One region of the Bacillus sp. Hm123 genome, then DNA from elsewhere that is predicted to be linked to it. Evidence: riboswitches for the same ligand, from Rfam matches in the RefSeq annotation. Region 1 holds a riboswitch; the other holds the start of a gene.
What was found. Region 1 has a riboswitch for cobalamin ahead of ACSVDJ_RS04040 (ABC transporter substrate-binding protein). Riboswitches for the same ligand answer to the same signal wherever they lie in the genome.
Positions count from the first base shown of each region.

Region 2: linked by a shared signal. The riboswitch ahead of ACSVDJ_RS09330 ((2Fe-2S) ferredoxin domain-containing protein) and the one ahead of ACSVDJ_RS04040 (ABC transporter substrate-binding protein) in region 1 are both predicted to bind cobalamin.

Region 1 is NZ_CM200277.1:772,635-780,226, forward strand. It holds gene ACSVDJ_RS04020 (biotin transporter BioY) at 1-406, opposite strand, end outside; gene bioD (dethiobiotin synthase) at 508-1,239, shown strand; gene bioA (adenosylmethionine--8-amino-7-oxononanoate transaminase) at 1,217-2,569, shown strand; gene ACSVDJ_RS04035 (hypothetical protein) at 2,838-3,005, opposite strand; cobalamin riboswitch at 3,159-3,300, shown strand; gene ACSVDJ_RS04040 (ABC transporter substrate-binding protein) at 3,417-4,388, shown strand; gene ACSVDJ_RS04045 (FecCD family ABC transporter permease) at 4,351-5,412, shown strand; gene ACSVDJ_RS04050 (bifunctional ABC transporter ATP-binding protein/adenosylcobinamide amidohydrolase) at 5,409-6,881, shown strand; gene cbiB (adenosylcobinamide-phosphate synthase CbiB) at 6,878-7,592, shown strand, end outside.
Region 2 is NZ_CM200277.1:1,821,903-1,829,494, reverse strand. It holds gene ACSVDJ_RS09345 (NRDE family protein) at 1-594, shown strand, start outside; gene ACSVDJ_RS09340 (biotin transporter BioY) at 609-1,178, opposite strand; gene ACSVDJ_RS09335 (GHMP family kinase ATP-binding protein) at 1,441-2,283, shown strand; cobalamin riboswitch at 2,362-2,556, shown strand; gene ACSVDJ_RS09330 ((2Fe-2S) ferredoxin domain-containing protein) at 2,688-3,074, shown strand; gene cobJ (precorrin-3B C(17)-methyltransferase) at 3,087-4,673, shown strand; gene ACSVDJ_RS09320 (sirohydrochlorin chelatase) at 4,689-5,555, shown strand; gene cobK (precorrin-6A reductase) at 5,552-6,319, shown strand; gene ACSVDJ_RS09310 (precorrin-8X methylmutase) at 6,335-6,982, shown strand; gene ACSVDJ_RS09305 (cobalt-precorrin-5B (C(1))-methyltransferase) at 6,985-7,592, shown strand, end outside.

The sequences.
Region 1 (7,592 bases):
ATTGAAATGCGGCATACATAAAGTTAGTGCCAATTCCATAGTTAAGTAGCAAAGTGAGTAACCCAGCAAAGATATAGTTCTTTTTTTGCTGGTTGTGCTCAAGACATTTTCCTACAGCATAAGCAACAAAAATAAAAGAAATAACGAAACCGAATGTTGGACTCAATAAGCTAGCGGGCCCTCCTTTAAATTGAGCAAACACCGGAGCGCCTGCTAGTCCGATAAACATATAGGCGATCATCGACCAAGCCCCTAAACGACTACCTAATAACCCTCCAGCCATAATAGCAAATAATAATTGTAATGTTACAGGTACACCCCCAATGGTTAAAAATGGTGATACATTGGCGCCAACAGCCATTAAAGCCGCAAACAAAGCACACAACACAATTTGATTCGCTTTCATATAAGTGATCCTCCTTTTAAAAAATATCATTGTCTAATATTTTTTCATATGTTAACATTTTTGTAAATATAGTTAACACTTTTTTCAGGAGGATGATGGACATGTCTGGAATTTTTTTGACTGGAACGGATACAGACGCCGGAAAAACGATTGCCACGCTGTTGCTGACCCATGCTCTTTTACAAAAAGGGGTCGATGTTTATCCTTATAAGCCAGTACAAAGTGGGGCAGAAGAACGAGAAGGAAAGTTGATTGCTCCTGATGCGGCAATCTATCAATTGTTGCCAGAACTTAAAGATCAAGAGTTATCTACCTACTTATACAAAATGGCAAGTTCTCCTCATTTAGCGGCAGAGCAAGAGGGAGTGGTCATTCCGATTGAAGAAGTGGTCACAAACATTCAAGAGAAAGCGAGCGATCAGGAAATATTGATCGTTGAGGGAGCAGGTGGGGTGTATGTTCCTCTTAATCGTCAAGGGTATTGCATCATTGACCTCATGGAAGAATTGAAGTTTCCAATTATTATAGCGGCTAGAGCGAGCTTAGGGACGATCAATCATACGATGCTGACCGTCGAAGCATTAAAAAATAGAGGGTTGCACGTGGCGGGCATTATTTTATCAAGCACGGTGCCAGAAGATGAAGCGATCGAGCAAGATAATCGACAAATGATTGAGCGGTTGACGAACGTGCCAATCATCGGAACAATTCCTTACATTCAAAACATTTCTAGCTATTTAGCGAATGAAGCATCTCGTTCAGCAATCACAGAAAATTGGAGAATCAAACAATTGCAGGAGGTAGAGGTTGATGGATACGAAAAGACTATATGACATTAGTAAAAAGCATATGTGGCTTCCATTTACGCAAATGAAGGATTATGAAGAAGCGCCGCTTATTATCGAAAGCGGGGAAGGAATCAAGTTGAAGGATATTCACGGCAATGAATATTTAGATGGCTACTCTTCGCTTTGGCTTAACGTCCACGGTCATCGTCGCTCAGAAATTGATGAGGCGATTAAAGCTCAGCTTGATAAAATTGCTCATTCTACTTTATTAGGGGCGGCTAATGTGCCATCGATTGAGTTAGCGGAACAATTAGTTAAGCTGGCACCGGAAAAGCTAACGCGTGTCTTTTACTCGGATAGCGGGGCAGAAGCGGTGGAAATTGCCATTAAAATGGCCTATCAATATTGGCAAAACAAAGGAATAACGACGAAAACGAAATTTGTGACGATGTCTAACGGCTATCACGGGGATACGGTTGGGGCGATTAGTGTCGGCGCCATCGATATTTATCACCGCGTCTATAGCTCGCTAATGTTTAACTCTTACGTCGTACCATTCCCGGCAACATACCGTCATCCTTCTGGCGATGAAGCAACGGTGAAGCGAGAGTCACTTGAGGCGATTCGTCAATTATTTGAAGAGAAGCACGAGGAAATTGCAGGTGTGATGGTCGAGTCGCTGATGCAAGGAGCTGGCGGAATGAATATGATGCCACCGGGGTATTTAAAAGCATTGGAAGCACTTTGCCGCGAGTTTGATATTTTACTTGTTGTGGACGAAGTAGCGACAGGCTTCGGTCGGACAGGAAAGATGTTTGCTGTTGAATATGAAGACGTCCAACCAGATATTATGACGGTTGCTAAAGGAATCACCGGGGGCTATTTGCCAATCGCGGCAACGATAACAACGGAAAAAGTTTATGCTGCTTTTTATGCGGATTACACAGAAATGAAAACCTTCTTCCATGGACATTCTTATACAGGAAATCAGCTCGGCTGTGCCGCTGCTTTAGCGAATTTAAAGATTTTTGAAAAAGAGCGATTAGTCGATCAAGCGGCTAAAAAAGCCGAATACGTCAAGGAAATCCTAGCTGAACTTGCCAAATTGCCGCAAGTCGGGGATGTTCGTCAGCTTGGACTAATGTGCGGGATTGAAATTGTGAAGGATAAAGAAACGAAAGAACCGTTTCCGTGGGAAGAGCGTGTTGCGTATAAAGCCACGTTAAGAATGCGAGAACTTGGCATGCTGACAAGACCGCTCAGTGACGTGATCGTTTTCATGCCACCGCTCGCTACAAGCTTTGAAGAACTGACACAAATGGGGCAAATCATGAAACAAGCGATTGAAGAAATTCAGCTTGTTCAGCAACGATAAAAACAATCCGCAGAGGTCGTCTCTGCGGATTGTTTTTATCCAGCTTGCGATAAGTCAACATCGATTCACTAACGTTCATCGTGTTTCCTTTATCTCGTGCGGAATGCTCCAGTCCATACGTCGCCAAACAGCGCCTTTCGCTTTAGTTATCATCTAGCTGCGCCTCCTAGACACTCGAGTCAAATAACCTGCCCCTTACAAGGCTAACGCCTTTCCAGCGTCAGAACATTTGCTTGTCGTGTCTGGACAGTCGCCTCCGCTTTAGTTACTACATGCCAATGTCTTGACCGCCGTTTTGTTTTGTGAAGTGGTTGTTTGGTATTTTGTCTATTTTTGATGCTTCGTGAGAATCTAGGATTTGACGGAGACCAAATATTAGGTAAACCCCTGTAGCCATTAGTAGAAGGAATAATCCGATAACGATTACTAATTTCATATGAATCCACTCCTTTCAAATTACAGTAGTCTATTATACTTGTATTCTAGCGGATACATATGGAAAATTCAAACTTCTTCCGTTGATTTTTTGAAAGAGCGAAAAAGGGCGTGGAAGTGGGATTAAAATTGTGTATAATTAGTGTTAATAAATCATACATATGCTTGATTAGGTGAAGCCATGGAAAGCGGCTTCTTAAAAGGGGAAGCTGGTGTAAATCCAGCGCGGTCCCGCCACTGTGAGTGAGATTGTTCATTTCACGAGCCAGAAAACCTGCCTGTATCACAAGCACCGACAAACCTACGAGGATAGGGTGGTGTGAAAGGGCAGAATCTACCCTTTTTCACTGCACACCTCTATTACGTAGAGGTGTTTTTTAATTTTATAAACATAAAGGAGAGAATAGAAAAGATGAAAAAACTATCGACTTCGATTTTATCGATGCTACTAGCGGCTGGGGTGCTCGCTGGTTGCGGTGAAGAGAAAGCGGCTCCGGAAAAAGAGCAAACGAATCCACCGAAAGAAACGCAAGAAGCGGCGTTTCCAGTGACGATTAAAGATGGTGCAGGGAAAGACGTTGTTATTGACGAAGATCCTGAACGCATCGTTTCTCTCGTTCCGAGCAACACGGAAATCGCGTTTGAATTAGATCTTGGGAAAGAAATTGTTGGGGTAAATGATTATGATAATTATCCAGAAGAAGTGACAAAGATCGAGAAAATCGGCGGTATGGATTTTAATGTTGAAAAGATTATTAGTTTAAATCCTGATCTAGTGTTAGCTCAAGCATCTGGTGCTCATAATTCGAAAGATGGCTTGAAGCAATTAGAAGACGCTGGCATTGATGTACTAGTTGTGAACGATGCTCAAAACTTTGACGAAGTGTATGAGTCAATTGAAATGATCGGTCAAGCGACAGGGAAAGCAAAAGAAGCGGATGAAGTCGTGGCTGATATGAAGGAAGATGTCGCAGAAATTGAGAAGCAAGCTGAAGCGATTACAGAAGACGAAATGAAAAATGTGTTTGTTGAAGTTCAACCAGCACCTGAAATTTACACGCCAGGAAAAAACACATTTATGAATGAAATGCTTGAAATCATTCATGCGAAAAATGCTTCAGCGGACTTAGATGGCTGGAAAGCAATTACGGAAGAAGCAGTCATTGAGAAGAATCCAGATGTTATCATCACAACTTATGGGTATTATATTGAAAAGCCGGTAGAGCAAGTGTTGAGCCGCAAAGGGTGGGAAAATGTAGCTGCGATCAAAAATAAAGAAGTGCACGATGTCCAGTCTGACTTAGTATCCCGTACAGGTCCTCGTCTGACAGAAGGATTAGAGCAACTTGCTGAAGCGGTTTATCCAGATGTTTTTAAGAAATAAAGTTTCCGCCTACGTTATTGCCTTTGCTTTTTTTATTATAGCGGTATTAGCCGGTATCTCGATCGGAACGATGCACGTTCCGGTTCGGGATATCGTCTTCTTATTATCCCACCATTTTTTCGGTACATCGATTAGCGGTATCGATCCATCCTTTGATAGTGTTGTTTGGAATATTCGTTTTCCACGCGTGTTGCTTGCTGGGCTCGTTGGCGCTTCGTTGGCGGTAGCAGGAGCGGCCTTTCAAGGGCTGTTACGCAACCCTTTAGCTGATCCCTATACGTTAGGGGTGTCATCTGGTGCATCCGCGGGGGCAGTGATGGTACTATTCTTTAATATTCAACTTCCTTTATTTGAACGATTCACGTTGCCGATTGTGAGCGTTATTGCGGCGATTGTTACTATTTTTATCGTTCTTTTATTTGCTCAAGCGATTGAGCGGTCGCTCAAAGTAGAGACGATCATTCTGACAGGAATTATTTTTAGTTCTTTTTTAGGGGCGATGATTTCGTTAATGATCGCGCTTACAGGGGAAGAGTTACGGCAAATTATCGGCTGGCTGCTTGGCAGTGTGTCGATGAGAGGCTGGGATTATATTCAGTTGATCGTCCCATTTTTCTTAGTCGGGACGTTGGTGCTCGTGCTCCATTCTGCAGAGTTGAATGCGATGACTTTCGGTGAGGAGAAGGCGCAACATTTAGGCGTTGATGTTCGCAGGAAAAAACTTGTGATTTTAGGCGCTGGCTCGATGTTAACGGGTGCTGCGGTGGCGGTTTCCGGAACGATTGGCTTTGTTGGTCTAGTTATTCCGCATTTTATCCGACTCGTGTGGGGACCGGATCACCGTCATTTACTGCCATTATCTGTTTTGATTGGGGCTGGCTTTTTAATTTTAACCGATTTAGTGTCGCGAACGATTATTTCTCCGACGGAACTACCGATTGGTGTCATTACTTCAGTCATTGGTGCTCCGGTGTTCGCCATGATTCTATTGCGTAAGCGAAGGAAAGGAAGAGGTGCTGCATGATAAACGTAGAACAAGTCGCCGGTGGTTACGGCAATCGAACGATTGTGAATCAGCTATCTTTTTCTGTTCAGCAAGGAGAGCTGTTTGGCATATTAGGACCAAATGGCAGCGGTAAAACGACGTTAATGAAAATGTTGAGTGGCGTCGTGCCGATCCAAGCGGGGGAAGTGACGATTCAAGGTCGAAAGCTCAAGGAATTCTCGGCGAAGGAATTAGCGAAAGTCATCGCCGTATTGCCGCAGGATACGTCCTTGCCCTTTGCTTATACGGTAAAAGAAACCGTCTCGCTCGGCCGCTACGCTCATCAAAGCGGACTATTCCCGGTGTGGAAGCGAGAAGATGAAGAAGCGGTGTTGCGAGCAATGGAAGGCACCGGAACGATGCGCTTCGCTGAGAAAACGTTAGACTCGTTGTCTGGTGGCGAGCGGCAACGCGTATATTTGGCTCAGGCGCTTGCCCAAGAGCCAGAAATTTTGTTGCTTGATGAACCGACGAATCACCTCGACCTTTCGTTTCAAAAAGAGCTGCTCGATTTATTGAAAAAGATGACGAGAGAAACAGGGCTCACGGTGGTCTCTATTTTCCATGATTTGAATTTAGCTTCACTTTATTGTGATCGCCTGCTGTTAATGGAAAACGGTCGCATTCATGGACTTGGCGTGCCGAGTGAAGTGTTGAAGGAAGAGCATATTCATTCCGTTTACCAAACGGCTGTGCAAAAGCGGCCGCATCCAGAAGTGCCAAAGCCACAAATGAGCATTCTTCCGTTGAAAATTGAGGAAGATGAAGCCCCGATTGAAATGGACGGCTCGCTTATTCGGCAAAGTGAAGAATTCATCGCCATTGATTCTCCGATTTTATTGAAAACTTTATCAGCAGGCGTCATTGGAGCTGGTTGGGGCTGGCATCGAAGCTTCGTCAATCGTCATGTCGATCAAGATTATAACTGTGACGATTTTAAAGAAGAGATGAAGCAATTTCTTGAGACGCATCATTTTGATGTGAATGAAACAGTTGGGATGATGACGGCGGTGGATCTAGAATATGTGTCTTATCGACTCGTTGAACAAGATGGGCTGTCTGTTTTCGCTGTCGTGACGGCTGGTGTTGGAAATGCTGTCGATGTGTCGCGGGCGATGGAGCATGAAACGATTATGCAACCGGGAACGATCAACACATGGGTATTTGCCAATGCTCACCTTTCAGAAGAAGCGTTTGTGCAAGCGATTATGACCGCCACCGAAGCGAAAGTGAAAGCGTTGTTTGATTATGGAGTGAAAGATCCGCTCACAGGCACATTTGCCACAGGAACATCGACTGACAGCATGTTAATTGCGGCGACCCAACGCGGGATGAGGCAGGAGTTTGCTGGAACGATTACGCCACTTGGTAAAGCAATTGGGAAAGCGGTGTATGAAAGTACGGTTTCTGCCCTGCGAAATAACGAGGAAGGGAGGCGAAGACGATGATGTATCACTTGTTCGCAATTACGCTTGCGTTTATCATTGATCGTCTCGTCGGTGATCCTCCTCACTGGCCTCATCCTGTTCGCTGGATCGGCTCCTTTATTGCCTTTTTAGAAAAGCGACTCAATCAAGGAACGCGAAAAAAGCAAAAAGGGGTGTGGATGCTACTAGCCGTTTTGTTGGTCACGGGAGGCATAAGCTTTTTACTGATCTCACTAAGTTATTTCATTCATCCGCTCGTTGGTGTTGCTGTGGAAGCGATCGTGATTTCGACGACGATTGCTTGCCGGAGCTTAAAGGAAGCAGGGTTAAGTGTGTATGAACCGCTGCAAGCTGGAGATTTACCGGAAGCTCGCTTGAAGCTATCGTACATCGTTGGTCGTGATACGGATCATTTGGAGGAAGCAGATATTACGCGCGGGGCGATTGAAACGGTTGCTGAAAACACAAGTGATGGCGTTACAGCTCCATTATTTTGGGCGCTGCTGTTTGGTGGTGTTGGAGCGATGATATACCGCGCCATTAACACATGCGATTCGATGGTTGGTTATCAAAATGAGCGCTACGGACAATTTGGTTGGGCATCTGCCAAACTGGATGATGTCGTCAATTGGTTTCCTGCTCGTCTCACTAGCTTTCTGATGCTGTTGTCTTTCCCAGAAAGTGACTACTCGAAAAAACAGGTGTGGTCGATCGTTCGCCGTGATGCGAAAA
Region 2 (7,592 bases), 1.0 Mb from region 1:
TTAACCAATTTCCGTGATCCGACAGAATCAACGGAAGGGAAGTGGTCGCGGGGAGACATTGTTCGTTCGTTTTTAACTGGACGAATGGAGGAGGAGGTATTTTTGCAGCGGTTAAGTGAGGATAAGGAGAACTATCCGAGCTTTAATGTGATCGTCGGAACGGCTGATTCGCTATGGTACTATAATAATCGGCAAGATGAAGTCACTCAGGTTACGCGAGGTACCCACAGCTTAAGTAACGCTTTTTTAAACACATCGTGGCCAAAAACGGAGCGAGGAAAACAGAGTTTAGAGGCGTGTGTACGTAATAAAATGATCGTTGAAACAGATTGTTTATTTGCTTCCTTACAATCTGAGGAACAAGCGGCGGATGAAGAACTTCCGCAAACCGGTGTTTCTTTACAGTGGGAACGCTTGCTGTCTTCGATGTTTATTAACAGTGAGCAGTATGGCACACGCTCTTCTACGGTGCTGACGATTGACCGCAATGACCGCGTGCAGTTTATTGAGCGAACGTATACGAACGGACGATATACAGCGGAAGAACCATTTCAGTTTGCGATCGAAAAAAATGAGGCCAATCCTTTTGGATGAGCCTCATTTTTGTATTAAATAGATGCGTTCGCGGATGACGGTAAAAGGCGAGCTGATTGCAATCGTTTGCGAGCGAGAATACCGATCCAAGCCGCCAAGATCGCTTTGATGATCCCCCCGATAATAAATGGGGCAAATCCGCCGACGAATGCTTCCATCCAAGAAAGGTTCGCCATTACTTTCAGCCAAGCGGTTCCAATGGCTAAGTTAACTAACATCCCAATGATATTCGCAATAAATGCTTGTGTTACAGTGGCCGACGTTTTTTCGATATACAAACCGATAATAAAAGCGGAAAAAATAAAGCTAACAATATACCCACCCGTCGGACCGAAAATGACGCCCATTCCAGCGCTCATACCAGAGAATACAGGAACACCAACTGCGCCGATGAACATATAGACAATCGCTGATAACGCGCCGTATCGTGAACCTAAAATTGTAGCAGCCAAACCGACAGCTAACGTTTGCCCTGTGATCGGAACTAACGGCAGCGGAATCGTAATTTGCGCCATAATACCAATAATCGCCGCAAATAGAGCGGTCGTCATCAACATTCTTAATTTCTCGTGCTGTTTACTCATTTTTCCAACCTCCTATAATAACAAATCAATAAAATAAAAACAAATGTTAACGTTATTTTAATGAATGGTAACATAAGTTGTCAACCAAATATTATTATGGTTGACCACGCTTATTTCATTATGTGCAAAATTCAAAATAAAAATAATTAAAATTTCGTCATTAAGAGACAAAATCACAACCGCTTGGAAGAAAAAAAGAATAAGATTATAATAAATTGTTATAAATATTAGCCAATCGACAGCGTAGAAAAGAGGTTTGTACATGCGAGTAGGGATAGGGAAATGCTTTGGGACATTTGGAGAGCTAGCGCAAGGGGAGATCGATGGGCAGCCATTTTTATTTACCTTTCCTAGTCCTTTATATAGTGAAGCGAGATTTACACCTGCACAAGTAGGTTCGTTAATTGGAGAGACGAAAGGAAAGAAATTAGCGTTAATGGCCGCAGAACAGACGCTGCGAATGTTGGGCCGCTCGCCAAGCGGATATTTGTCTATTACCTCATCTATTCCAGTAGGAAAGGGGATGGCGAGCAGTTCTGCCGATATCGTCGCTACGATTCGAGCGGTCACTGCAAGTGTCGGCGCTACATTGTCAGCGAAAGAGGAAGCGATGATCGCGGCGAACATCGAGCCGACAGATGGGGTGATGCATCGAGGGATTACAGCAATCAATCAGCAAACAGGCGAGCTTTTGCACGAATTTCCTCACGTGCCTGAGCTTGTTTGCATCGGCTTTGATAGTGGCGGAAGAGTGAATACGCGAGCTTTTCACCGTAATAAAAAGGATTACAATGAAGCAGAAAAACAATTATTAGAACAGATTTTTTACGAAATGACAGTAGGGCTTACAGACGGAAATGTTGAACAAATTTTGCGAGCTGCCACAGCTAGTTCGCAAGTGAATGAACGTTTTTTACCGAAGCCAAAGATTCGTTTGTTTGTAGATTTGGCAACCGAGTTACAGGGAGGAGTAATTATTGGGCATAGCGGGACTGTGATCGGGTTGTTGTTTGATCGACAAGACCCTTTTCTTTTACAAAAGCGACAAAAAGCCATTGAACAGGTTCGCATAGAAACCGGGTGGAATCCATTAATAATTTTCTAAAAATAAAAAAAATTCTTGTCAACATGAGGCGTTTACTGATAATCTTAAAGCAGTTGTTCAAATAAATGACATATTTAAATTAAATAATAAGGTAAGAGTGCCCTTTTGTTGATTCACAAGGGATAATAGGGAAATCGGTGCAAGTCCGATGCAGCCCCCGTTACTGTAAACGGCGATGAAATTGTCAATAACCACTGGTGCTTGTTGCGCTGGGAAGGGACAAGAGTAAAGAGACCCGTAAGCCAGGAGACCTGCTTCTACCTTTTTTTCATCATTCTTCGGAGGGAAGAGTAGGATAGCTGTATCGAGCGGACGAGCTGCACATGAGCAGCGTACGGATCATTACACAAAATCCTTAACTTCTTTTGGAGTTAAGGATTTTTTGATAGAAAAGGAGCGATCATATGACGACTTGGAATTTGAAAGAAATGAATCATCACGTGTTGATTTGTAATGGGTCGAGTTGTATGCGAAAGGGCGGCGAAGAAGTGACGCAAGCGATTCGGGAGGAAATTAAAGAACGAGAGCTCGATGTTCGTGTGCATACGTCAAGAACGAAATGTAATGGTCGTTGTAAAGATGCTTGTGTCGTCGTTGTGTATCCAGAAGGAGCTTGGTATCACGAGGTGGACGAGCTCATGGCCAAAAGGATTGTCCATCAGCATTTACAAAACGGTCAACCTGTGCAAGAAGCGTTAACTTATACATATAATGGAAGTGGAATGGAGCTTATGAACGATCGCATAAAAGGGATTGAAAAAGATCGTGAAGTCAAAAAGGCTGTTCAGTGAGGAGGGTGTCCAATGAAAGGGAAATTACTACTAGTTGGCTTCGGTCCAGGCAGTGAGAAGCATATTACCGAACGAGCGAAAGAAGCGCTCCAAGAAAGCGATTGCATTATCGGTTATAAAACGTATGTTGAATTGATCGCTAATTTTATCGAGGGCAAAGAGGTGATCAGTACAGGAATGTCCGAGGAAGTGAGTCGTGCACAGGCAGCGGTGAAGTATGCCGAACAGGGAAAGAAAGTGGCGGTCATTTCGAGCGGAGATGCTGGTGTGTATGGCATGGCAGGTCTTGTCTATGAGGTGCTTGTCGAAAAAGGCTGGAGAGAGGCGGATGGAGTTGAAGTAGAAATTATTCCCGGTATTTCAGCGATTAATTCGTGTGCCTCTTTACTCGGGGCGCCTGTTATGCACGATGCTTGTACGATCAGTTTAAGTGATCACTTAACGCCATGGGAGTTAATTGAAAAGCGAATTGACGCGGCAGGACAAGCGGATTTCGTTATTGCTCTTTATAATCCGAAAAGCGGAAAGCGCACAAGACAAATTGTTGAGGCGCAGCGCATTCTATTAAAATATCGTTCTCCTGACACACCTGTCGGGCTTGTGAAAAGTGCGTACCGGGATAGAGAACAAGTTATTTTAACGACGTTAGCGGACATGCTTGAGCATGACATTGGGATGTTGACAACGGTTATGATCGGGAATTCTACCACGTTTATTTATGACAATAAAATGATCACACCACGAGGCTATCAGCGAAAGTATACGTTGACTTCTGAGAAGCAACCATTGAAGCCGCATGAACGATTGAAGCGTGAAAACGAACCGTGGGCGCTTCATGAAGGGAAGGCAGAAGCTCCGCCTTTATTAGAACTCGGCATGAAGGCGTTGCAATTACTCGATCAAAACAAAGAGCTTCCGACAAAAGAAGTCGTATTTCCCACACCGATCCAATCCATTTTTGAAGTCGCTGTTAGTCCGGGGGTAGCGAATAAAAAGTTTTCTGCACAGCAATTGCTTGTACTATCAGCTGTTGCCGGAGAGGAAGGCTCTGTTGAATACACGCCTCATCACCAAATTATTTTACGCGTATCAACGGAAGAGCCACAACAATTAACAGAGCAACTGCAACAGGCTGGCTTTATCATTTCTCCGGTTGGAGATGTGTTAGCGATTAAAGCATGTGACTTTTGTGATGGTGAAAAGAAGGATGCGATTCCATACGCAGAAGAGCTGCAACAAAAGCTCGGTGGAATGGAGATGCCTAAAGCGCTGAATATCGGTGTCAACGGCTGTGGCATGGCTTGTTATCAAGCGGTCAATGACGATATCGGGCTTGTATTCAGAAAAGGAAAATTTGATTTATTCCTCGGTGCGAAACCAGTTGGAAGAACGGCTCATGCCGGTCAGCCTGTGGCGGAAGGCGTTGAACCAAATCAAATTGTGCCACTGATCGAACGGATTGTTGCTGAGTATAAGGAAAAAGGTCATCCGAACGAGCGCTTGTTCAAGTTTTTCAAACGTGTGAAACATATTCAAGGCTTTGAGTATCGCAACATGGAACCGAAAATTATGATTGAACCTGCACCGTGCGGGGATTAAAGGAGACGATCGAATATGAAAGCTGTATTATTTGTTGGTCATGGCAGCCGTGACCCAGAAGGTAATGAACAAATTAGAATATTTGTTAATCAATTAACGCCTAAGCTAGATGATCAATTAATTATTGAAACTTGTTTTCTAGAATTTGAACGTCCAGATATTGCTAAAGGCATCGATGCTTGTGTCGCAAGAGGAGCAACATCCGTTGCTTTAATTCCGCTAATGCTTCTTCAAGCAGGGCACTCAAAAATTCATATTCCAGCGGCGATTGATGAAGCGAAAGAAAAGTATCCTACTGTTGAATTCACGTATGGAAAGCCGATCGGCATTCATCATGAAGCGATTGAAATTTGCAAAAATCGAATCGAAGAAACAGGGGAGAATGCCGCCGAGCCACAAGAAGGAACAGCGGTCATTTTACTCGGACGCGGAGGCAGTGATCCAGATGCGAACAGTGACCTTTACAAGATTGCGAGATTACTATGGGAAAAAGCTTCTTACTCAATTTTAGAACCTGCTTTTATCGGTGTGACTTCTCCAAGGTTAGAAGAGGCGGTGGAAAAAACGATTCGTCTCGGTGCCAAAAAAGTGATTGTACTGCCGTATTTCCTCTTTACGGGCATTTTAATTAAGCGCTTAGAAGGAATGATGACTCAATTTCAGTCAGCTTATCCAGGAGTCGAATTTGCATTGGCTGAATATTTCGGCTTCCATCCGAAGCTAGAATTGGTCATTCAAGATCGGATAGCTGAAGCGTTAGGCGGAGAAGTGTATATGAACTGTGATACGTGTCAATATCGGTTTGAGGCGATGGAGCATATTGATCATCATCACCATCATGACCATCATCATCATGAAGAGGAAGTGACAACGACGAAATGATTTTATTCATTGCCGGAACAAGCGATGCGAGAGAGCTTGCGATCGCACTTCAAGAGCAAGGAAGAGAGTTAATCGCTACCGTGGTGACAGAAAATGCATTGAAGGAGTTAACTCAAGCGGGGATCAAAGCGGTTGCTGGTCGCATGGATGCCGAGCAAATGCAAGCCTTTATGAAGGAACAGGGTGTAAAGGGAATCGTTGATGCGAGTCATCCATTTGCTGAAGAAGCCTCGAAAAATGCGATGTTAGCGGCCGCTACCGCTAACATTCCTTACATTCGATTTGAAAGAAAAGAACAAAGCTTTGAAGACTCTTCATTGATCACTTATGTATCGACGTATGAGGAAGCAGCGGAAGCAGCGGCCAAAAGAAAAGGGACAGTGATGTTAACGACTGGTAGTAAAACGTTAGCTATTTTCACCGAAAAATTATTGTCTCGTTCAGACATTCGCTTAGTCGCGAGAATGCTTCCGCGAAAGGATAATATGGAAAAATGCGAGCAGCTTGGCTTGCCACAAAAAAACATTGTGGCGATCCAAGGGCCGTTTACAACCGCTTTTGATCAAGCGTTGTATCAGCAATACGGAGTGACTTGTATGGTCACGAAAGCGAGCGGTGCCCGCGGATCTGTTGATCAAAAGCTAGAGGCCGCTAAGGAATTAGGAATCGAAACGATTGTGATCGAGCGCCCGGAAATGGAGTATCAAAATCGGTGCTCAAGTTTCGAGGAAGTCATTGATTATTTACATACATTTAACCTTTAAAGGAGCGAATCAAACATGGATTTTAAAACAGAGTTTAAGCCAGAAACCGTTCAACCGATGGAAATTGAAGGTCGTAGCTTTGAAATGATTACCGAAGAATTCGGTGAGCATGATCTTTCTCATGAAGAATATAAAGTCGTTCAACGTGTCATTCATGCATCAGCGGATTTTGAACTCGGAAGAAGTATGCTGCTCCATCCGAAAGCGATTGAGTCGGGTATTCGAGCGATTAAAAATGGCGAACGAATCATTTGTGATGTACAGATGGTGCAAGTCGGTATTAGTAAAGGGCGCATCGAAAAGTATGGCGGTAGCATCCATGTGTATATTTCTGATGCAGATGTGATGGAAGAAGCGAAAAAGCTGAACACTACAAGAGCGATTATTTCGATGCGAAAAGCGGTAGCTGAAGCAGATGGCGGTATTTATTGCATCGGGAACGCTCCAACCGCTCTACTTGAATTGATCCGTCTTGTGAAAGAAGGAATTGCGAAGCCGAGCCTTGTCATCGGCCTACCTGTTGGATTTGTTTCGGCGGCGGAATCAAAAGAAGAGTTAGCGAAATTAGATATTCCTTATATTACAAACATCGGCAGAAAAGGTGGTAGTACGGTCACTGTTGCGGCTCTAAATGCCCTTTCTCTGCTTGCAGAAAAAGAATAATGATGAAAGCACAGGACACCAAGCAAGACAAACCGCTCAGAAAAGGATATACAACAGGTGCATGTGCGACGGCTGCTGTTCAAGCGGCCTTGATCTCTTTATTAACGGGAGAAAGACAGGAAGAAGCGACCATTTATCTTCCGGCAAAAGTGTTTGCGACTTTTACCGTAGAGCATTGTGAAGTGGATGAGAGCCGAGCGATTGCAGCGATCAAAAAGGACGCGGGTGACGACCCGGATGTCACACATGGAGCGATCATTTATGCAGAGGTTACGTTAAAAGTCGAGCCTGGGATTGAACTGGATGGCGGCGAAGGAGTGGGTCGAGCGACGAAACCTGGTTTAGAGGTGGAAGTTGGTCAAGCGGCGATCAATCCTGTTCCCCGAAAGATGATTTTGTCAGAAGCAGAGAAAATTTTAGCGGATTTTCAGCGGACAGAAGGTGTGAGAATCGTTATTTCTGTCCCAGGAGGCGAGGAAATGGCGAAGAAGACGTTAAACGCTCGCCTCGGAATTCTTGGGGGAATTTCGATTCTAGGGACGCGCGGAATTGTGATGCCGTTTTCAACTGCCGCTTATAAAGCGAGCATCATTCAAGCGATTCGTGTGGC